3 regions of the Mesorhizobium sp. M0195 genome follow, and region 3 is predicted to be linked to each of the others. Evidence: predicted binding sites of a transcription regulator. Region 3 holds the regulator's gene; each other region holds the start of a gene.
What was found. The regulator PhoB, encoded in region 3, activates phosphate uptake and scavenging genes when phosphate is short. The targets are predictions, from matches to a motif close to TGTCATNNANCTGTCAT.

Region 1 (7,682 bases), on a different contig from region 3:
GGTGATGACGCCCTTGTACTGTTCGACAAGCGCATCGACCTGCTGCTGCGAGAGGTCCTGCCGAGCAAGAAACACATGTTCGTATAGAGCCATAGTGTTCGTGCCTTTCTTCGTTTCTCTCCCGGTTCCCGGCGGCAAAAGCCTCTGCAACTTCTCTGACCCGCAATCCTTGCGAAGGCGGGGAAGAAAGGAGCATGACGAGACGGTCGAGAGCGGAGACACGGGAGGCGGAAGCGCTTCTGGCTTCACGCGAAGGTTTCGAAAAACCTCCGGCCCTCCGTTCAGCCCCCAGCAAGGACCGGCAGATTGCGGGCGTCTATACAGGAATTTGGCCGCAAGGCAAGGGCAAACGGCCGACGTGTCGTAAGCAGATGAGTTGTCCGGATTAGGTAGCACATGAGTTGTCCGGTCTTATTGGGCTGCTGGCCTCATTCGCAAGGTCTTACGGATTCCCTGCCCGGACCCAAGAATGTTTTCCTCGCCTGACAAAACAAACCGGATGCCCTGTTCGTATAATCGCGGGAGACGGTCGAGGTAACGCCAACAAATCGAACAGCTCTACGCAGTCGGCAATCAGCTGCAACAATTCCCGTCTCTCGACGACACGATCGGAGTTCGCGCATCACGCTGCAACTTCAGCTGCCTCAGCTCGTGTGTGCAGCCACTTTGCCTGTGGTTTCGGGGAAGAAATCGGGCGCCGCATGGCGCTTGCCGAACATCATGTCGTATTGCAGCAGACGGAAGTCGCGGATTGCCGGGTCGATCTCTTTCTGACGCGACCAATCGGGGGTGGCCTCGCCCCCCGGTGCCAACAGCAAATTACGGTCGATGACGCGGTAGCGCTCTCGCAACTGGCCGAGGAAGCCGGTGTAATAGGGATGGCTGATGCCGGCCGTTTTCAGGATATGGTAGGGCAGGAAGGCCGGGCTGACGGCGCCCAGATCCTCGGAGGGGCCGCTGCGGTTCGACCAGACGATCAATGGCGTCTGGTGGTGCTGCAGCATCTGGTCGGCCGGCTCCTTGCGCGGCGCGACATTGTCCTTCAGGAAACCGGTCTCGACGTAGACCGGCCCAAGCGGCGGCAGGTGATCGCCGAAGAATGCGATGACGGTCGGCCGCTCGCGTTTCTTCGCCCATTCGATCAGCCGCTCGAGGCCGCGGTCCGCGTCGGAAGAGCCTTCGGCGTAGCTCAACAGCGATTCACGTGCCCATTGGCTGATCGGCGCCTGCACCTTGTGGGTCGGATTGGTATAGCGATACGGCTCATACGGCCCGTGGTTCTGCAGGCTGACGGCGAAAAAGAAGACCGGCTCGGCGCTGGTATCGGCTTCGCGGATGATCTCGTCGGTCATCGCTGCGTCCGACGCGAGCGGTCCGCGCTTCTGCATGGGCGGCAACGTCTCCTCGGACTTGAAGTCGTTGAAGCCGAAATCGGCATAGACGGCCCCCCGGTTCCAGAACCAGTTGGTGCCGGGATGGATGGCGCGCGCTCGGTAGCCCTGACTTTTCAGGAAGGTCGCCAGCGAGGGAGTCGGTGTCCGCACATATTGCTGGTAGGGAATGCTGCCCGCCGGCAGGAAGGCGTTGGAAAAGCCGGTCAGGGCCTCGAACTCGATGTTGGCCGTCATGCCGCCGAACTCGGGCGAGAACATGTAGCCCGTGCGCAGTGCCCGCACATTGGGGATAGGGTCGGGTGTGATGGTGACGCCGGGCAGCTTGGTCGGATCCCAGAAGGATTCGCTCATCACGACGATGATGTCGGGCTTCTCGGCAGGTACCGAGGCGATCACCTGCGGTTTGCCGATCGCTTCGATCGCCTTGTCGGAATAGCCGGGCGGCGCCGAGACATGCGCCATCGGGACGTTCAGCGCGAAGGCGAGCGCAAAACCGTTCGAGGCATAGTTTTCCTTCTGGTCCCACATAATCGGGATGATCTGCAGCCGGTCGCGCGTCCACGAGAAAGTGGCATAGTCCATGATGGAGACGAAGAAAGCGATCAGCGGCACCGTCAGCGTCAGCCGGGCAAGGCGGCCCTTGTGGCTGAGCGCCGGAACGCGGCGGCGCCATAACCGCCAGCCATAGACGAGCAGCGACAGCCCGCCGACGATGCCGATCGCCAGGGCAATGGCGGTTCCCGGGCGATCGCGGACCAGGAGTGGCATCAGTGCCACGATCTGCCGGGAATAGAGGAAATCGGTCGGATAGAGCGGATCGCCGAGATAGAGCGACTTCTGGTGGCCGACGAACGCCAGCGACAATGTCAGCGGCGCGACGATCATCAGGCTCTGATGGCTGCGGCCGAGCACGGCGTCGAGGCCGATGAGGATCAGCGCAAAAATGATGATCGTGGTCCAGCCGGGTTTGAAAGGCTGCAGAAAGAAATCAATGGTGCCGGCAAAGTTGCCGCGCACGATCAGTTCGATGGCAAACACCAGGATAGCCGCAGCCAGCAAGCTGATAAGGCCATAGCGGATGACAGGCCATCTGCGCGCCGGCAGATAGCCAGTCGACGGATCGCCTTCAAGAAACTGTGGCGCCGCCTCGGCTGCGCTCTGCTTGGTCTTTGCCACTTCAATAGTTCCCCGGCCCGCAACAAAGGCGTCACTCGATTGTCATCGAACTGTCACGCAAAGCCTAGCGCCTGCGGCGGAAATAAGAAGAGCCAGCAAACAAATCGTGAGCGGTTTTCATCATGAGTGATCGCCAAAAAGCCTGCCGAAACAGGCACTCGGCCGACGCCGAGCGGTCAAGGTTGGACTTGACTTGGGCGCACGCCTTGCGTCACAGGCAGCGAGAACCAGCAGCTGGGAGCCGACGATGGCCATCGCATTCACCTTTCCGGGGCAGGGCAGCCAGGCTGTCGGCATGGGCAAGGACCTCGCCGATACTTTTGTGGAATCGCGGCAGATCTTCGAGGAAGTCGACGACGCGCTCGGTGAAAAACTATCGCAGCTGATCTGGGAAGGCCCGGAAGAGACGCTGACGCTGACCGCCAATGCTCAGCCGGCGCTGATGGCGGTGTCACTTGCCGCAGTCCGGGCGCTGGAGGCGCGCGGCTTCTCCCTGAACGGCAAGGTCACCTATGTCGCCGGCCATTCGCTCGGTGAATATTCGGCACTTGCGGCCGCTGGTTTCGTTTCGGTCGCCGACGCCGCCCGGCTGTTGCGTATCCGCGGCAATGCCATGCAGGCGGCTGTACCGGCCGGCGAGGGCGCGATGGCGGCGATCATCGGGCTGGAACAGGCCGACGTCGAGGCCGCTTGCGCAGAGGCCGCCCAAGGCACCGCCAAAGATCCCGCGCAAGCCTTGGTGTGCCAGATCGCCAACGACAATGGCGGCGGCCAGCTGGTGATCTCCGGCGCCAGGCCGGCGGTCGAACTGGCGGCGAAGCTATGCACGGAAAAGGGCGCCAAGCGGGCGCTGATGCTGCAGGTCTCGGCGCCCTTCCATTCGGCATTGATGAAGCCTGCGGCCGAGATCATGCGGGAGGCGTTGGCCGCCGTGACGAAGCGTGCGCCGGTCGTGCCGCTGGTCTCGAATGTTACTGTGACCCCGACGAGCGATCCTGACGAGATTGCCCGCCGCCTCGTCGAACAGGTGATCGGGCGCGTGCGCTGGCGCGAAACGGTGGAGTGGTTCGGCAGCAACGGCGTTGCGACGCTTTACGAAGTGGGCGCCGGCAAGGTGCTGTCGGGGCTGGCCCGCCGCATCAACCGCGATATTGCCACCACTGCCATCGGATCCGCGGCGGATGTCGAGGCGGCGCTGGCGGCGCTTGCATAATCAACTGGCGATTTGACCCCGCTCCATGCAAAGGGTGTTCGCTCAGATCAGGAGGCAAGAATGTTCGAATTGACCGGCCGCAAGGCGCTCGTCACCGGCGCATCGGGAGGTATCGGCGAGGCGATCGCCCGCGTGCTGCACGGCCAGGGCGCCATCGTCGGCCTGCATGGCACACGTATCGAGAAATTGGAGGCGCTGGCCGCCGAATTGGGCGACCGGGTCAAGCTTTTCCCGGCCAATCTTTCCAACCGCGACGACGTCAAGGCGCTCGGCCAGAAGGCGGAGGCCGACCTCGAAGGCGTCGACATCCTCGTCAACAATGCCGGCATCACCAAGGACGGGTTGTTCGTGCGCATGGCTGACGCCGACTGGGATAGCGTGCTCGAGGTCAACCTGACCGCCGTGTTCCGGCTGACCCGCGAGCTTACCCATCCGATGATGCGGCGCCGCCATGGCCGCATCATCAACATCACTTCAGTGGTTGGCGTCACCGGCAATCCCGGCCAGACCAATTACTGCGCCTCCAAAGCCGGTATGATCGGCTTTTCCAAATCGCTGGCGCAGGAGATCGCCACCCGCAATATCACCGTCAACTGCGTCGCCCCGGGCTTCATCGAATCGGCGATGACCGCCAAGCTCAACGACAAGCAGAAAGAGGCGATCATGGCGGCGATCCCGACCCGGCGCATGGGCACGGGCGCCGAAGTCGCCTCTGCCGTCGCCTACCTCGCTTCCAACGAGGCAGCCTACGTCACCGGCCAGACCATTCATGTCAATGGCGGCATGGCAATGATCTAACATTTGGGAAAACGCTTCATTCCGTCTTGGATGCATGGGATTTTTCGTGTAATGCCGCCCGCAACCCGGCGGTTCGGGCAAAAACCGGTCCTGTTCCGCTGCGTTTCCGGCAGGACCATCTTTCAGCTTGATTAGCGGCATTCTGCCCGCTAACGAAGACAGACAACCAAAAGACGAGGATGCCCAAATGAGTGACACCGCAGAGCGCGTCAAGAAGATCGTCATCGAGCACCTTGGCGTCGATGCCGACAAGGTGACGGAGCAGGCGAGCTTCATCGATGATCTGGGCGCGGACAGCCTCGACACGGTCGAACTTGTTATGGCGTTCGAAGAAGAGTTCGGTGTCGAGATCCCGGACGACGCCGCCGAGACCATCCTGACTGTTGGCGATGCGGTGAAATACATCGACAAGGCCTCGGCCTGACGCTATTTGCAGTCATCACCGAGGAGGACCTGCGATGAGGCGTGTCGTCGTCACGGGCCTTGGGCTGCTTTCGCCGTTCGGCATGGGCTTCGAGCACAGCTGGAAGGAGCTTCTAACCGGCCGCAGCGCAGCCAAACGCATCACCGAATTCGAGGTGGAAGACCTTGCCTGCAAGGTCGCCCACGTCATTCCGCGCGGTGACGGCTCCAACGCCACTTTCAATCCTGAAGCCGTTCTCGAGCCGAAGGAACTGCGCAAGATCGGCGACTTCATCCTGTACGGAATCGCGGCCGCCGACGAGGCACTCAAGGATTCCGGCTGGCAGCCGAAGACGCACGAGGATCAGTGCGCCACCGGCGTGCTGATCGGTTCTGGCATCGGCGGCATCGAAGGCATCGCCGAGAATGCGATGATCCTCAAGGAACGCGGCCCGCGCCGCATCAGCCCGTTCTTCATCCCCGGCCAGATCATCAACCTCGTCTCCGGCCAGGTCTCGATCCGGCATGGGCTGAAAGGCCCAAACCACGCCGTTGTCACCGCTTGCTCGACCGGTGCGCACGCCATCGGCGACGCCGCCCGCCTGATCATCTGGGGCGATGCCGACGTTATGGTCGCAGGCGGCGCTGAAGCGCCGGTGACGAGACTGTCCGTCGCCGGGTTCGCCGCTTGCCGCGCCCTCTCCACCGAGCGCAACGATGCCCCGCAGACGGCCTCGCGCCCCTATGATCGCGATCGCGACGGCTTCGTCATGGGTGAGGGCGCCGGTGTTGTCGTGCTCGAGGAACTCGAACACGCCAAGGCCCGCGGCGCCAAGATCTATGCCGAGGTCACCGGCTACGGTCTGACCGGTGACGCCTATCACATCACCGCGCCTGCCGAGGATGGCGACGGCGCTTTCCGTTGCATGACAGCGGCGCTAGACCGGGCGAAGCTGACGCCCGCAGATGTCGACTACATCAACGCGCACGGCACATCGACCATGGCCGACACGATCGAACTCGGCGCCGTCGAGCGGCTGGTCGGCAACGCCGCCTCTAAGATATCGATGTCGTCGACCAAATCGTCGATTGGCCACCTGCTGGGCGCGGCTGGTGCTGCCGAGGCGATCTTTTCGATCCTCGCCATTCGCGACAACATCGCGCCGCCGACCATCAATCTCGACAATCCGGAGCGCGAAACGGCGATCGACCTGGTGCCGCACAAGCCGCGAGCCCGGCAGATCGACGTGGCGCTGTCCAACTCCTTCGGCTTCGGTGGCACCAACGCCTCGCTCGTCTTCCAGCGCTACAATGGCTGACCGCTCTGCCGGTTTCCGTCTGCCGTCAATTTTGCCATATTCGCCCCTACTCTGCCCGAGGGGATTCGTCGCAAGATCAGATGGTAGGGCGCTATGAACACAAATCTGGCCGATAACGGGGAATTTGGGCAACGGCCAGCAACGTCCGGCCCGATCGTGCCGAAAACGGCCAGCGAGGCGTTGCGGCCCGAGGCCGGCACGCCGCCGCCGAAGCGCTCGCGTGCCTCGCGCAGCCAGTTCGTCGTGTTCATGAACTTCGTCATCTCTTCGGTGATGCTGATGGTTCTGGCGGCGGGCGTTGCGCTGTATTTCGGCAAGCAGGAGTTCAACGAGCCCGGCCCGTCGGCCAATGGGGACACCTTCCTGGTCAAGCCGAATAGCGGCGTCCAGGAGATCGCCGACCAGCTTGAGCGGCGAGGACTGATCAGCGACGCCCGCATTTTCCGCCTTGGGGTGCGCGCCTTCGGCAATGATTCCGCCCTGAAGGCCGGCGAATACGAGATCAAGCCGCAGGCGTCGATGCACGACATCATGGAACTCCTGAAGAGCGGCAAGTCGGTGATGTATTCGCTGACTATCCCCGAGGGGCTGACGGTCGAGCAGGCGCTGCAACGGATCGCCGAGCAGGACGCGCTGACCGGCGATATGCCGTCGACCACCCCACCTGAGGGCAGCCTCGCCACCGACACGCTGCGCTTCACCCGCGGCGCAACACGCCAGCAGATGGTTGACAAGCTTCTGGCCGACCAGAAGAAGCTGGTCGACGAGGTCTGGCAGCGCCGAGCGCCGGATCTGCCGATCGCCAATGTTGAGGATTTTGTCACCCTGGCCTCGATCGTCGAGAAGGAGACCGGCAAGGGCGATGAACGCTCGCGCGTAGCCGCCGTCTTCCTCAATCGGCTGGCCAAGGGTATGCGGCTGCAGTCGGACCCGACCATCATCTACGGCCTGTTCGGCGGCAAGGGCAAACCCATCGACCGCCCGATCTATCAGTCGGACATCCAGAAGCCGACACCCTACAACACCTATCTGATCAACGGTTTGCCGCCGACGCCGATCGCCAATCCCGGCCGTGCGGCGCTGGAGGCCGTCGCCAATCCGTCGAAGACCAGCGATCTCTACTTCGTCGCCGACGGCAGCGGCGGCCACGTCTTTGCCTCGACGCTCGATGAGCATAACGAGAATGTCGCTCGCTACCGGGCACTGCTGAAAAAGCAGGCGCAGGACGCCGGCAAGGCCGGGGCAACCAATACCGGAGCCGACACGCCGGCGGGAGCCATCGTTGACGATGCGGGCGCCACCGCCGCCCAGTAGGGCCGGACGCCATCAGGTTGGCCCTGTGCATGTCCGGGTGGATGTGCAAGGGCTGCTATGGCATTG
Region 2 (7,682 bases), on a different contig from region 3:
CGGCAATCCCGGTAGCCAAGGTCGATCCGAAATTCGTGCGCCAAATCGTGTCCGATCCGACCGGAGAAAAACCCGGCACGATCGTCGTCGATACCTCCGAGCACTTCCTCTATCTGGTGCGCGACGGCGGCAAGGCAATTCGCTATGGCGTCAGCCTCGGCAAGGCCGGTTTCGGATGGACCGGCAGCGCCGTGGTTCAGGCGAGGAAGAAGTGGCCGGTCTGGACGCCGCCGCCGGAGATGATCCAGCGCCGGCCGGAACTGGCGAAATACAAGGACGGCATGCCGCCCGGCCCGCACAGCCCGCTGGGCGCACGCGCGCTATATCTCTTCCGCGACGGCAAGGACACGATGTACCGGCTGCACGGCACGCCGGAGTGGGATTCCATCGGGAAGAACGCTTCCTCCGGCTGTGTGCGCTTCATGAATCAGGATATTATCGACCTCTACAGCCGCGTCGACGGCGTCGCGCCGGTCTTCGTGCGCCCGAACCTGTCGGCCGCCGGGAAGATCGCCGCCGTGTCGGACAGGACGGCCGAGCCGATCGATGCGGGCGTGCCAAAGGACGCGGAGATGTTGAGGTAAGTGCCTTCGACGGATCATCAGTCTTAGGTTTTGCAAACCCACTAGAACACAATCCTTGTGCCGGCGAGCCGCAACTGAAGGGCCCGACCGTTCGATCGTGCCAGGCAGGCGGACGCGTTCGGCGCGTCCGCCAGCCAGGGGGTGTCGCTACTTCCCGGCGAGGCCTGGAAGCGTGACCTGATAGACCAGGAACATCGTGTCGACATCGGCGCCATCTTCGGCCTTGTAGGCCGCGCCGACCTGGAAGCCGTCCTGGGTGAGAAAGTCATTGTCGTTGGCGACGAACAGGAAATAGTCGTCGGGCCGTGTTGGATCGAGGACGCTCACCACCGACATCGCCTCCCACTTCTCCGAAAGGTTGTTGCGGTCATTGGGCGCGCCATTGTGCAGCCCGAAGCGGCCGAGCTCGGTCTTGTCGTTGATGTCGATGAACGGCGTCAGCTTGGCCGGCGTCACCGAGGGATCGAGCTCACCTTTGGGCGCAACCGGCTTGTCCTTGTCGAACTCGGTGCCGGCGATGTCGGTTGCCGCCGACACATCGACGACGCTGATCTCGCGATAGAGCGAGGTGTCGCCCTTCACCCCCTGGCCGTTGCCGCTGTCGCGCGCCAGCATCAGGAAGGTCTTGTCCGACAGAGCCACGATTTCGCTCTGCGCGGCAATCTTGGTCTTGCCCTTGGCATCGGTGAACACCGGCAGCGGCACAACATATTCATGCGCAAGCTTGAGTTGGGCCGGATCCGAGGCATCGTAGACCAGCGCGCGCGTGTTCTGGCGCGTCGAAGCGGAATCGCCGCCATCCTGTCTGGGGGCCGATTGCAGCACAGCGATCAGGAACTTCCCGTCCGGCGTCAGTGCCATGCCTTCGAGGCCCTGGTTGTTCTGACGGCCGGTTTCGGGATCCGTCGGATCTGGGTCTGCCGCGCCCGGTCCCGGATTGTTGGACGCGAAGTTCGGCGTTCCATGACGCATCGGGACAAGCGCCGCCGGCGACTGCGTTGCCGACATCAGACGCCCATCGGCGGAGAAGTGGTAGATGTTCGGACCATATTCGTCCGAGATGAACATGGTGCCGTCGGGCAGCCGCACGATCGCCTCGTTATCGAGCGCGAGCTTGCCGTTGGCTTCGGGCAGGATCGGCATGTCGTCGGTCGCGGCGCGCACGCCGTTGAGCGGATCGAGGCCGGTTGCGTCGGCGCCCTTGTCGTCGGTCAAAAGCATGGTGTCGGCAAGGGTTGCCTTGAGGCCCGACTGTTCCTGGCCGGCGGCTGGTGCCGCACCCGGTGCGATCGGGGCGAATTCGATGGCAATCGTGTTGATGCGCGGACGGTAATCGGTGGTGCCGACGACATTGTAGCCACGATCCGGCAGCAGCCACAGCGAGCCCTTATAGCCATCGGCGCCATGCGTCCAGCCGGCAGCGTCGATCGCCATGCCCGAGCCGGAGCCAAACGTCTCGCCGAACTTGTCCCTTTGGCTGGCCGGGATGCGACCGACACCGACCAGGCCCTTGTTGACAAAGCTGACGCCGCCGACGGTCGCTGCGTTTTCAGCCAAGGCCGGAGTCAAGGCGGTGAACATCGCCAGCGCGACCGCGAGGGACGCGTTTCGGTGCAGGTTTTTCATGGAAATCCTCTTTGTGACAAAACAGCCGAAGCGGGCGTCGCATCGACATGCCGCCAGCGCTTTCCGAAAAATGTCTAGGACGCGAACATGATACTTGCGTGACAGAGGGCGCTTGTTCCTTCGTCCCTTGTGGGAGAAGGTGGATCGGCGCGCAGCGCCGAGACGGAAGAGGGGTGCTGGACGGAGTGCCTCGGTGCCGAGCTGGAGCACCCTCATCCGACCGAGCTGAGCCTGTCCTCTGGCTTGCCGAAGGCAAGACCCCTGGGCTCGGCCACCTTCTCCCCAAGGGGAGAAGGGAAGTGCCGCGCTCAATCGCTGTCGCGCGCGATCAGCTGCAGCGGCCAGACTTCACGGATGATGCGTGCGCCTGCGGCGCCGGCGTAAGCCGGGATCGATGCCAGCAGCATTTCGGCCAGCCGCTCGCCCATCGGCTCAAGCGCCGGGCGGAAGCCGGTCAGCGCCGGCGAAAAATAGCGGCAGAGCGGGGTGTCGACGATGACGATCACCGCGATGTCGTGGCCGGGCTTGATGCCCGCCTCGGCCAAAGCCTTGCAGCCGCCAAGCGCCATCGCGTCATTGTTGAAGATGATGGCGGTCGGCGGGTCCTTGGAGCGCATGACCTTCGGCGTCACCGCGTAGCCGCCGGCCTCGTTGATGAAGCCGTCGGCGATCAACTCGGGGTCGAATTCGATGCCGTGCCGCCGCAACGCCTTGCGATAGCCGGCGAGGAACAGATAGCCGAAATTGAGATCGAGCGACGGGCGGATGGCCGCGATGCGGCGGTGACCGCGCGCGACAAGACGATCGACCGCGTCAGCACCGGCTTTTTCGAAGTCGAGGTCGAGCGAGGGGTAGGCATCGCCGCCGGAGCGGCTGCGGCCGAGCGTTGCGAAAGGGAAACCGGCCTGGGTCAGATAGTCGATGCGCTCGTCCTCGCGCCGCGTCCAGGCCAGCACCACCGCATCGGCCCGCCGGGTCTCGACGACACGGCGCAGGCGCTCCTGCTGATAGTCGCCCGGCGCGCCCATCACCACGATCAGGTCGAGTCCGCTTTCGGCGAGCTTGGCCTGCAACCCGGTCAGGAACGGAATGAAGAACGGCTCGCCATATTCCTGATCGCCCGGATGCGGCTGCAGCATGAAGGCGATCGAATGGGTGGCGCCGCGCCGCAAACTGCGGCCGGACTGGTTCGGCGAATAATTCAGCTTCTTGGCCGCATCGAGCACGCGCTGGCGTGTATCGGCGTTGACGTCGGCGCGGCCGTTGAGCGCGCGCGACACCGTGCCGATCGAAATGTTCAGGTGACGCGCAAGGTCGTGAATGCTGGACGCCAAAGGACAGTTCTCCCCTTGCTTGGCTAGCACCGGCTGCTCTCCGGGCCAAGCCGACGCCACGATTTTTCACGGCCGGCCGATTGACATTCTACGCCATCGGGTGTGTTCTCGTAAACGTTTACGGAAAAACATTCACGGCCCTGCCGTGAACGCCGTGACGATCGGTCTGGAGGGGCCGAGAGGGAGGAGCACTGGATGATCAATGTCGTCCTGGTCGGCTGCGGCGCGATGAGCAAGGCCTGGCTCGATGCAGCCAGGCAGATCGACGGGCTCGCCATCGTCGGCCTGGTCGATATCGATGTCGAAAGGGCGCGGGCGAGGGCGCGCGAATACGAGCTTTCGAGCGCCATCATTGGAACCGACCTCGACGCCGTGCTCGACCAGACTAGGCCCGACGCGGTATTCGACGTGGTGGTTCCCGCCGCCCGCCGCGAGGTCGCGCTTTACGCCTTTGCCCATAATTGCCACCTGCTGACCGAAAAGCCACTCGCCGACAGCCCGGACAATGCGCGTGCCATCGTCGAGGCCGCCCGCCGCGCCGCGCGTATCCATGCCGTCGTCCAGAACCGCCGCTATGTCGCCAATGTCAGGCGCATCCGGCGCTTTCTCGATTCCGGCGCCATTGGTGCGCCAACCAGCATCCACGCGGAGTTCTTCGTCGCGCCGCATTTCGGCGGCTTTCGCGAGGAGATGCGCCATGTGCTGCTGCTCGACATGGCGATCCACACATTCGATGCCGCCCGCTACATGGTGGCCGGCGAGCCGACCGGTGTCTATTGCCAGGAGTGGGAGCCGGCCAATTCCTGGTATCAGCGAGGGTCGTCGGCGACCGCAAGCTTCGACCTCGGCGGCGGCAAGCTGTTCACCTATGCCGGCAGCTGGTGCGCGGCCGGCTTCCGCACCAGCTGGGACAGTACATGGCGGATCGTCGCAGAGCGCGGCAGCATTGTCTGGGACGGCGAGGACGGGCTGAAGGCGGAAATCGTGCAGCCGGTCCGTGAAGGCCTGTTCGACCGCACCGAACCGATAGCCGTGCCGCCGCTCGACCCGGCCGATCGCGTCGGCGGCCATCTCGGCATCATCCAGGATTTCGTCCGCGCCGTCGAAACCGGCACCGAGCCGGAGACGCGCGGCGCCGACAACATCAAGAGCCTGGCCATGGTTTTCGCTGCGATCGAGAGCGCCGAGACCGGGCGCCGGGTCGCCATCGCTGCACAGGAAGGATCATGATGCCAAACCCGCTGCTCGACATCAGGATCGGCACAATGGTGCGGGCCAATCTCGACGACCCGGCCGCCTATGTCAGGCAGATCCTGCCGCTCGGCTTCGAGAGCATCCAGCCGTTCTTCTGGCAGACGCTGGGCGGCAAGGACATTCCGCGGCTAGCGGGCGAGATCCGCGAGGCGATCGGCGATGCCGATGTCATCGTCTCATCGATCGGCGTTTTCGGCAATCCGCTGGAGAGCGGCGACATCGATCGCGGCGTGCTCCAGGCGTGGGAAACGATCATCGACAACGCGCATCTGTTCGGCACCAATATGGTCAGCGGCTTTACCGGCCGCATTCGCGGCAAGCCGCTGCCCGACAGCCTGCCGCGTTTCCGCGAGGTCTGGGGACCGTTGGCCAGGCGTGCCGCCGACAAGGGCGTGCGCATCGCGTTCGAGAACTGCGCCATGGACGGCAACTGGACCAGCGGCGACTGGAACATCGCCCACAATCCGGACGCCTGGGAGTTGATGTTCAACGAGTTGCCGGACGACAATCTCGGCCTGGAGTGGGAGCCCTGCCATCAGCTGGTCTATCTGATCGACCCGATCCCGCAGATCCGCAAATGGGCGCCGCGCATCTTCCACGTCCATGGCAAGGACGCGACGGTGCGCTGGGACGTGATCCGCGAACATGGCGTGTTCGGTCGCCTGCCGTTCGTGCAGATGCGCACGCCGGGGTTCGGCGACAGCGACTGGACGCGGGTGATCAGCGAGCTGCGGCTGGCCGGCTACAAGGGCGCCATCGACATCGAGGGCTGGCACGACCCGGTCTACCGCGGCGATCTCGAGATCACCGGCCAGGCGCGTGCGCTGGATTACCTCCAACAATGCCGGGGAGGCGCGAGCTACCTGCCGAACCCGGTGTGAGAAGTCGGCCGGCGGGAGGTGCCGGCCAGCGAAAGATTGCGGCGCAATGCCGAGCGATCGTCAAACCCCTCGGCTAGCGAGGGAACAAAGGGAGGATAAGTGCATGAGCATTACGATGAGAAGGACAGTTCTGCGCTCGACCGTCGCGGCGGCCGCGATGGCGCTCGCCGCCGCACTCTCGACCTTGCCGGCGCAGGCGCTCGACGCCCAGTGGTGCAAGGATGTCCATATCCGCTTCTTCGTCGGCGGGGCGGAAGGCGATGCCTTCGGTACGATCGTCTATAATGGCGCCAAGCAGGCGGCGGCCGATCTCGGGCCGAAAGTCGACTACATCTTTTCCCAGTGGGATGTCGAGAAGATGGTGCAGCAATTGCGCGAGGCTGTCGCGGTCAAGCCCCAAGGCATCGCCATGATGGGCCACCCCGGCGACGCCGCGATCATGCCGCTGGCCGAACAGGCACACAAGGACGGTATCAAGATGATGTACCAGAACGTGCCGGTGCCGACGGTCACGGCGGCGTTCGGCGGCGGCTATGTCGGCGCCCAGCAGGAGCAGCAGGGCCGCGCGCTCGGCGCCGAGGCGGTCAAGCTGGCCGGGCTCAAGGCCGGCGACAAGGCAATCATGATCGGCCCGTTCGAGAACGAGAGCCGCGGCGCGCGAGAACGCGGCACTGTCGCTGCCCTTAAGGAAGCGGGTGTCGAGGTCATACAGCTCTCCTCGCCGCCGAGCGGCGAATGGGCTTCCGACCCAAATCTGGCCCTTCCGGTGATCACCGCGGCACTGCTCAACAATCCCGACGTCAAGGCGGTTGGCTATCCCGGCGGCCAGATGCTGGGCAATGTGCCCACCTATATGCAGGCGGCGGGCAGGAAGCCGGGCGATATCTTCAACTTCGGCTTCGACACCAGCCCGCAGATCGTCGAGGGCTTCAAGGGCGGCTGGGTGCAGCTGACGGCCGACCAGCAGCCGTTCCTGCAAGGCTATCTGCCGATCCTCAGCCTCTGCCAGCAGGTTGTGCTGGGTCTCGCACCGATGAATGTCGACACCGGCGCCGGCTTCGTCACGCCGCAGAATTACGAGATCGTCGCCGAGCTCGCCAAGCAGGCGCTGCGCTGACCTCCCAAGCCGCCGGCCGGGATCGAGCCCGGCCGGCGGGACCGCCGGCGAAAAGGCCGGCACGCGACAATCAAGCGAGGATCGCCATGGCGGAACGCATCATCGAACTGCGCGACATCAGCAAGTCCTACGGCCAGGTGTATGCGCTGGGCGGAGTCAATCTCAGCGTCGACCGCGGCGAGGTGGTCGGCCTGATCGGCGATAATGGCGCCGGCAAGTCGACGCTGATCAAGATCCTGTCCGGCGTGGTCAAACCGACCAGCGGCGAGATTCTCGTCCGCGGCAAGCCGGTGACCGGATGGAGCCCTGCGCGCTCGCGCGACGCCGGCATCGAGACGGTGTTCCAGGACCGGGCGCTCGCCGTGCAGCAGACGATCGTGCGCAACATCTTCATGGGCCGCGAGCTCACCGGCTGGCTTGGCTGGCTGAAGGTCAACAAGGAGATCGCGGAGGCGAGCCGGCTGATGCGCGAGATCGGCTTCACCTCGAAAGTATTCACGCCACAGTCGATCGTCGGTCAGCTCTCGGGCGGCGAACGCCAGGGCGTGGCGATCGCGCGGGCCATCTATAAGAAGGCGGAGCTGATAGTCCTCGACGAACCGACGACCGCGCTATCGCTGACCGAGACCGCCAAGGTCTTCCACTTCGTGCGCCAGGTGCGGGCGAGCGGGCGCTCGATCCTGTTCATCGGCCACAACATCCACCACGTCTTCGATATCGCCGATCGCTTCGTGGTGTTGGACCGCGGCAAGGTCGCGCTCACCGCCGACCGCAGCGAGGTCAAATCGGCCGAAGACCTGATCAATTTCATGGAGGACGTCGCCCACCCCAGCGGATTGCCGGGGTTGCACGACGCGGGCGATGCGGGGAGGGCGGCACGATGAAC
Region 3 (7,682 bases):
GGAAACCGATGCCGCGCAGACCGGCGAAATTATTGTCGATGTCGAGCGCGTTGAAGAAAGCCTTGAACTCGCCTTGCGAGATACCGCCATTGCGCGCGTCGAACAGCGCTCGCGTTGCGCGCAGCAGCGACAGGTCCAGGTCGATGCGGCTTTCGATCCGGTTAAGCGCGTCGTCCGCCGTCGCCTCGAATTTAATGCGGGCCGCCTCCTGGGTGGCAAAATAGGCAAAGCCCGCCATCGTCAGGCTGATCAGCGCGACGGCGATAAAAGCGACGGTCGGAAACAGCTTCTTCAATTGCAGATACGTCCCGTGGACGGTTCGGCATCTTTATGGGCAAGTCCCGACGCCAACACAATGCCCAGGCCAAAGCATGGTGACGACTGGCACATTTTGGCGGCTTGTGATTAGCCGGCTAATTCTCGTTCATGCGGCGATCTTCAGCGCGCCCGGCCCCGGAATGGCGCCGGGTGGGCACTTGCCGAGGATGATCATGCCGAGCACTTCGTCCTGGGTGACATCGGTTGTGCGCGCCGTGCCGACAACCCGACCGTTCTTCATGACGCAGACACGGTCGGCAAGCTCGAACACGTCGTGAATATCATGGCTGATCAGGAAGATGCCGATGCCGTCGGCCTTGAGCTGCTTGACCAGTTCGCCGACCTGCGCCGTCTCTTGCGGCCCGAGTGCCGCCGTCGGCTCGTCCATGATCAGGATGCGAGCATTGAACAGGATGGCGCGGGCGATCGCCACCGACTGCCGCTGGCCGCCCGAAAGCTTTACCACCGGCTCCTTGAAGCGTTGGAAACGCGGATTGAGCCTGCCCATCACCTTGCGCGCCTCGGCCTCCATGGCGACGTCGTCGAGCGTACCCCAGCCGGTCATCAGCTCGCGGCCGAGAAACAGGTTGGCGGCCGCATCGACATTGTCGGCCAGCGCAAGCGTCTGATAGATCGTCTCGATGCCGTACTTCTTGGCGTCGCGGGGGTTGGAGATCGAAGCCTCCTCGCCGTTGACGAAAATCTGGCCCGCATCGCGCTTATAGGCGCCGGACAGGATTTTTATCAACGTCGATTTGCCGGCACCGTTGTGGCCGAGCAAAGCCATCACCTCGCCCGGGAAAAGATCGACCGAGGCATCGTCGACGGCGCGAATGCCGCCGAAGGCGATCGAGATGCTGCGCATGTCGATCAGAGGCGTGCCCGTGGGAGCGGTCTTGTCGGCCATGATCGTTCCTCCTCCCTAAACGCGTTTGCGATAGACGGTATCGAGCCAGACCGCGAGCACCAGCACGGCGCCGACGACGATGCTCTGCAGCGGTGAATCGATGCCGAGCAGCACCATGCCGGATTGCAGCGACTGCATCAAAAGTGCGCCGAGCATGGCGCCGAGCACCGTGCCGGAGCCGCCTGCAAGTGACGTGCCGCCGATGACCGCGGCGGCGATGACCAGCAGTTCGTCTAGCGTGCCCAGCGCATTGGTCGACGAGTTCTGCCTGGCTGACGAGATCGCCGCGGCGATCGTCGCCAGCACGCCCATGATCATGAACACCTTCATGGTCACCCACCGCGTGTTGATACCGGCAAGGTTGGCGGCTTCCGGATTGCCGCCGATAGCGAAGACATAGCGGCCAAAACGGGTACGCTTGGTGATGAAGGTCATGATCAGCCCGACCGCCACAGCCATCAGCACGGGTATGGCGATGCCATGGGCGATGAACAGCCCGCCTTCGGGAACCGTTATATTGTTGGCCGCCGCGTATCTGTTCACGATGCCGACCGGCCAAGGATAGGAATTGGCGAGCCATATGGCCCCCATGATCACAGCGCAGGTGAGGACACCGAGGAACGTCTCGGCCCAGATCGGGCGCAACGGAAAGCGGAACCGCTTGCGCTGCACCCGCCCGTTGAGCAGCATGAACACAACCGCCAGGCACGCGATAATTCCGACGATCCAGCTCCATCGCGCGCCGATCGAACCCGCCGGCCCACCGCCCATCAGCTGGAACGTGGCATCAAGCGGCGCAATCGTCTGACCGCTGGCGACCCACCATGCGGCACCCCGCCAGACCAGAAGGCCGCCCAGCGTCACGATGAAGGCCGGCACCTCGAGATAAGCGATGATATATCCCTGGAACGCTCCGATAAGAAGACCGAGCGCCAGGCCAATGGCCAGCGCCAGGATCCAGATCCAGGGGTTGCCGAGTTGCAGACCGATCATTCGCACCAAGAAATGCACCTGCGCAAAGCCCATGACCACGCCGATCAGGCCTTCGGCGGAACCGACCGACAGGTCGATATTGCGCATGACGATAACCAGCACCATTCCGGCGGCCATTATGGCCACGGCGGAAGTCTGCACCGAGAGGTTCCAGAGATTGCGTGGCGTCAGGAAGGTCCGGCTGTCGAAGTCGAACGGATTGACGCCGAGCCGTACGCTGGAAACGACATGCAGCCCGATCCAGATGACCAACAGCGCGCCGACCATGCCGAGCATGCGGGTGTCGATCTCGGTTGCCTTGAGAAACCGGGCAACGATGCCGAGCTCGGATTCCCGCGCCCGGTCCGCCGTGCTGTCGACCGGCGTGTTGGAAGTCGTGTCGGTCATCATGTTTCTCCCGCCGGGTTGCCGTCTGCCGCGGATGCCGGAAGCAGCCTAGAAATTATCCGCCGGAAGCGGAAAAACAATTCTTTTTGAAAAAAACGCCGCGGCATTACAGCCGCGGCGTTCTCTACGCTTGGAAACGACGGATCAGTTGCAGACCGCAACAGTGCCAGCCGCCACGCCGGCGCAGACCTCTTCTTTCTTGATCCAGCCGGCGTCGATGACGACGTTGAGGTTATCCTTGGTGATGGCGACCGGAGTCAGGAACAGCGACTTGACCGTGTTGCCGCCGGGCGTGGTGAAATCCTTCACGCCGGCAATGTCGGTCATCTGCTTGCCGTCGGCAAGCTGCGAGGCGATCTCGGCGGCGTTCTTGCCGAGCTCGCGCGCGTCCTTCCACACCGACACGGTCTGTGTGCCAAGCGCGATGCGGTTCAGCGCGGCGTGGTCGCCGTCCTGGCCCGAGACCGGAACCGATCCGGCCAACCCTTGTGCTGTCAGCGCGGCGACGACGCCACCGGCGGTGCCGTCATTGGCCGCGACCACGGCATCGACCTTGTTGTCGTTGGCGGTCAGGAACTGTTCCATATTCTTCTGAGCGTTGGCCGGCAGCCAGCCGTCCGTATAGGCCTCGCCGACATTCTTGATCTTGCCGCTGTCGATGGCCTCCTTCAGCACCTCCATCGAACCGGCAAACAGGAAATCGGCATTCGGATCGGAACCCGAACCCTTGATGAAGACGTAGTTGCCTTCCGGCTTCACCTTGAAGACTTCGCGGGCCTGCATGCGGCCGACTTCCTTGTTGTCGAAGGTCAGATAGAACACGTCCTTGTTCTCGATCAGCCGGTCATAGCCGACGACGGGGATGCCTTCGTCCAGTGCCTTCTGCACGGCCGGCCCGATGGCCGAGGCATCCTGTGCCAGGATGATCAGCGCATTGGCACCCTGCGAGATCAGGCTCTCGACGTCGGTGAGCTGCTTGCCGGGGTTGGACTGTGCGTCGGCGGAAATATACTTGTCGCCGGCGGCCTCGATGGCCGCCTTCATTGCGGCCTCGTCGGTCTTCCAGCGCTCTTCCTGGAAGTTCGACCAGGAAACGCCGATGACCTTGTCTTTCGCCTGCGCCACCGACGCCAGCGCCAGCGTCATGGCGACACCCGCCAGAATGGCGGTCGTGAATTTCTTCATCATATCCTCCCTGCGCCGCGTACGGCGTGACCAATTGGCTCAAAGACCAGCTTAGAAGCTCTAATTTTTTCGAGCCTCGAAAAAATACTGGCCCGATCTCCGGCTGCTGTCAACATCGATTCTGATGGATTTTGATGACTGTGCGAGTTTTTTCGAGCGTCGGAATAAACGATGACAGCGCCACCTGCATCTGACACTATTTGCCGCATCCGACACTATTTGTCGGACATTACCGAGGGCTTCCGGTTCATGAGCGGCCGCGGCAACCGGGAGGAAAGCAAAACGATGTCGGTCGGAATCCGCCATGACGATTTGCGCCGGCGCAACCGGGCGATGGTGATCTCGGCGGTGCGCCGGGCCGGCCAGCCATCGCGTACGGAGATCGCAGCCACCACCGGCCTCAGTCATTCAACCATATCGGCGATCTCCTCCGACCTGATACGGGAAGGCATCCTCGCCGAGAGCAAGGCAAGTGAGCCCGTTTCGTTGAAACGCGGTCGTCCACAGGTCGGCCTCGCCCTCAACCCGGAAGCGGCGGCGGTGCTGACTGTGGTGTTGTCGCTGAATTTCCTGTCGGCCGCCATTATCGACTATGCGGGACAGGTGGTCGCCGAGGAACAGCGCCGGCTGGACACGCTGACCATGCCGCGCGACGAGCTGATCCGCGAATGCATGGCCATCGTCCGGCGCCGGCTTGAGGACCCAGACCTTGACGTCCGCAGTGTCGCCCGCATCGCCCTGGCGATTCAGGGCATTACCGACTCCCCTGCACGCGCCATGCTGTGGTCGCCGATCACGCCGCAGACCGACATCGCCTTTGCCGACATGCTGGAGGACGAATTCGGCATCCCGGCCACGGTGGAGAACGACTGCAATATGATGGCGGTGGCTTTGCGCTGGCGCAATCCGGATCGCTATCGCGACGACTTCATCGCCATCCTGCTTTCGCATGGCATCGGTATGGGGCTTGTGCTGAAGGGCGAACTGTTCACCGGGACGCATTCCTCGGGCGGCGAATTTGGCCACATGATCCATCGTCCGGGCGGCGCGCTCTGCCGTTGCGGGCGGCGCGGCTGCATCGAAGCCTATGCCGGCAACTATGCCATCTGGCGCAACGCCAGGCAGATGAGCGAAGACAGCGAACCGGTCGCCGACGTCGGCGACGCCGACATGCGCGCGCTGGCCGCCCGCGCGCGCGAGAAGGATGGGCCGGAACGCGAGGCCTACCGCAAGGCCGGCGAAGCGCTGGGTTTCGGTCTCGGCTCGCTGTTCGCGCTGATCGATCCGGCACCGGTCGCGATGGTCGGCGCCAGTGCCGCCGCCTTCGATCTGATCGAGCCGGCCTTGCGCAAGGCCATCGCCCAGACCGCCGGCGGCCAGCACTCGGGCTCGATCTCCTTCGATACCGAGCCGAACGAATTGCCGCTGATCCGCGAAGGCTGCGCGATGCGGGCGTTAAGCTTCGTCGACCAGGAGATTTTCGCGCCGGGCGCGCAAATGAGGCCCGGCGTCAGAAAGAACGTCGCCTGACCAGGCGGGTCAATCTTCCCTGATCGCATAGCCGGCACCGCGGATGGTGCGGATGACATCCGGCATGCGGCCGTTATTGACGGCTTTGCGCAGCCGCCCGACATGCACGTCGACGGTGCGTTCGTCGATATAGATCGTCTCGCCCCAGACATTATCGAGCAACTGGCTACGCGAGAAGACGCGGCCCGGATGCCGCATCATGAACTCGAGCAACCGGAATTCGGTCGGCCCGAGCCGGATCTCGCTCTTCTTGCGATAGACCCTGTGCGATTCGCGATCGAGCACGATGTCGCCGACCTTCAGCACGCTGGACAGCACTTCCGGCTTGGCGCGCCGCAGCAGCGCCTTGACCCTGGCCATGAATTCCGGTGTCGAAAACGGTTTGACAAGATAGTCGTCGGCGCCGGTCGAAAGACCGCGCACCCGGTCGCTCTCCTCGCCGCGCGCGGTCAGCATGATGATCGGCAGCCGCTCGGTTTCGGGGCGCACGCGCAACCGGCGGCAGAGCTCGATGCCGGAAACCGCCGGTATCATCCAGTCGAGCACCAGAAGGTCGGGCACATTCTCCTGCAAACGGATCTCGGCTTCGTCGCCGCGTGTCACCACCTCGACCTGGTAGCCTTCGGATTCGAGATTGTAGCGGAGCAGCACGCCCAACGGCTCCTCGTCCTCCACCACCATTATGCGTGGTGCGATCATCGGCTGGGCACCCCCATCATGTCACCGGCGCGGACATTGTTGTTTCGTCCTGCTTCGGACGATTGACGGGCAATTGCTCGCCGGTCAGCACATAATACGCATTCTCGGCGATGTTGGTGACATGGTCGCCGATCCGCTCGAGATTCTTGGCGCAGAACAGCAGATGCGTGCAAGCGGTGATGTTGCGCGGATCTTCCATCATGTAGGTCAACAGCTCGCGGAACACGGACGTGTATTTGACGTCGATACGCTCGTCGGCGGCGCGCAGCTTGGCCAACGCGGCCGCATCGCCTGCAGCATACTCCTCGATGACGCCCTGCACCTGGATGAGCACCAGCTGCGCCATCGCATCGATGGAATGCGATAGGTCGCGCGGCGTGACGCTGAGGCCGACCGCGCTCACACGCTTGGCGATATTCTTGGCAAGGTCGCCGATGCGTTCGAGGTCGCCGGCCATGCGGATCGCTCCGACGACATGGCGCAGATCGTGAGCCATTGGCTGGCGCTTGGCGATCAGGGTGATGGCGCGGTCGTCCAGTTCGCGTTGACGCGCGTCCATGATGGCGTCGTCGGAGACGACGCGTTGCGCCAGCACGTTGTCGGAATTCAACAGGGCCTTGGTCGCCCCGCCGACCATCGAACCGGCGAGGTCGGCCATGTCGCGGATCAGCTTGCTGATCTGCTCGAGATCCTCGTCGAAAGAAGCGACTGTGTGTTCGCCCATGGTCCTGTCCTCATATGCATGATCGGAACGGCTCAGCCGAAGCGGCCGGTGATGTAGTCCTGCGTGCGCTTCTCGCGGGGCGACGTGAATATCTTCTCGGTCCGGTCGAACTCGACCAGTTCACCCAGATACATGAAGGCGGTCTGGCGCGACACGCGCGCCGCCTGCTGCATGTTGTGGGTGACGATGACGATCGTGTAGTCGGCTTGCAGCTCGTCGATCAGTTCCTCGATCTTGGCCGTCGACAGCGGGTCGAGGGCCGAAGCCGGTTCGTCGAGCAGAATGACTTCCGGCTTCACTGCCACGGTGCGGGCAATGCAGAGCCGCTGCTGCTGGCCGCCGGACAGGCTCAAGCCGCTGGCGTTCAGCTTGTCCTTGACCTCGCTCCACAGCGCCGCCCGCTTCAACGCTTGCTCGACGCGGCCGTCCATCTCGGACTTGCCGAGATTCTCGTAGAGCCTGACGCCGAAGGCTATGTTCTCGTAGATCGACATCGGGAACGGCGTCGGCTTCTGGAACACCATGCCGATCTTTGTCCTGAGGAGGTTGAGATCCTGCGACCGGTCGAGAATGTTCTTGCCGTCAAGCAGCACCTGGCCCTCGGCGGTCTGTTTCGGGTAGAGCTCGTAGATGCGGTTGAAGACGCGCAGCAGCGTCGATTTCCCGCAACCCGAAGGGCCGATGAAGGCCGTGACGCTGCGCTCGGGCAGCGACAGGCTGATGTCCTTCAGCGCCTTGCTCTGGCCGTAGTAGAAGTTGAGGTTCTTGACCTCGATCTTCGTCTTCTCGGTGACCGTTTCGGTCATCGTCATGTCTGGGGACAACATCTGTGTCATCTGTCCTCTCTGCGTCCGGTAAGGCTGCGGGCGAGGATGCTCAAGCCCAGAACCGTCAGGGTGATTATGAGTGCGCCGGTCCACGCCAGTTGCTGCCATTCCT

Region 1: a site for PhoB is predicted at 2,611-2,627, ahead of NKJ12_RS23465 (LTA synthase family protein). Genes of this name have one in related genera too.
Region 2: a site for PhoB is predicted at 2,298-2,314, ahead of NKJ12_RS15035 (esterase-like activity of phytase family protein). Genes of this name have one in related genera too.

The regions. Positions count from the first base shown of each region.
Region 1 is NZ_JAMYSV010000014.1:56,920-64,601, reverse strand. It holds gene rpsF (30S ribosomal protein S6) at 1-93, opposite strand, end outside; gene NKJ12_RS23465 (LTA synthase family protein) at 645-2,570, opposite strand; gene fabD (ACP S-malonyltransferase) at 2,818-3,783, shown strand; gene fabG (3-oxoacyl-[acyl-carrier-protein] reductase) at 3,844-4,581, shown strand; gene NKJ12_RS23450 (acyl carrier protein) at 4,769-5,005, shown strand; gene fabF (beta-ketoacyl-ACP synthase II) at 5,040-6,302, shown strand; gene mltG (endolytic transglycosylase MltG) at 6,396-7,616, shown strand.
Region 2 is NZ_JAMYSV010000006.1:128,216-135,897, forward strand. It holds gene NKJ12_RS15030 (L,D-transpeptidase) at 1-584, shown strand, start outside; gene NKJ12_RS15035 (esterase-like activity of phytase family protein) at 732-2,210, opposite strand; gene NKJ12_RS15040 (LacI family DNA-binding transcriptional regulator) at 2,519-3,544, opposite strand; gene NKJ12_RS15045 (Gfo/Idh/MocA family protein) at 3,740-4,774, shown strand; gene NKJ12_RS15050 (sugar phosphate isomerase/epimerase family protein) at 4,771-5,679, shown strand; gene NKJ12_RS15055 (substrate-binding domain-containing protein) at 5,783-6,796, shown strand; gene NKJ12_RS15060 (ATP-binding cassette domain-containing protein) at 6,883-7,680, shown strand; gene NKJ12_RS15065 (ABC transporter permease) at 7,677-7,682, shown strand, end outside.
Region 3 is NZ_JAMYSV010000009.1:54,252-61,933, reverse strand. It holds gene NKJ12_RS18710 (CHASE domain-containing protein) at 1-295, opposite strand, end outside; gene NKJ12_RS18705 (ATP-binding cassette domain-containing protein) at 425-1,225, opposite strand; gene NKJ12_RS18700 (sugar ABC transporter permease) at 1,241-2,605, opposite strand; gene xylF (D-xylose ABC transporter substrate-binding protein) at 2,750-3,790, opposite strand; gene NKJ12_RS18690 (ROK family protein) at 4,076-5,320, shown strand; gene phoB (phosphate regulon transcriptional regulator PhoB) at 5,330-6,019, opposite strand; gene phoU (phosphate signaling complex protein PhoU) at 6,036-6,743, opposite strand; gene pstB (phosphate ABC transporter ATP-binding protein PstB) at 6,776-7,579, opposite strand; gene pstA (phosphate ABC transporter permease PstA) at 7,576-7,682, opposite strand, start outside.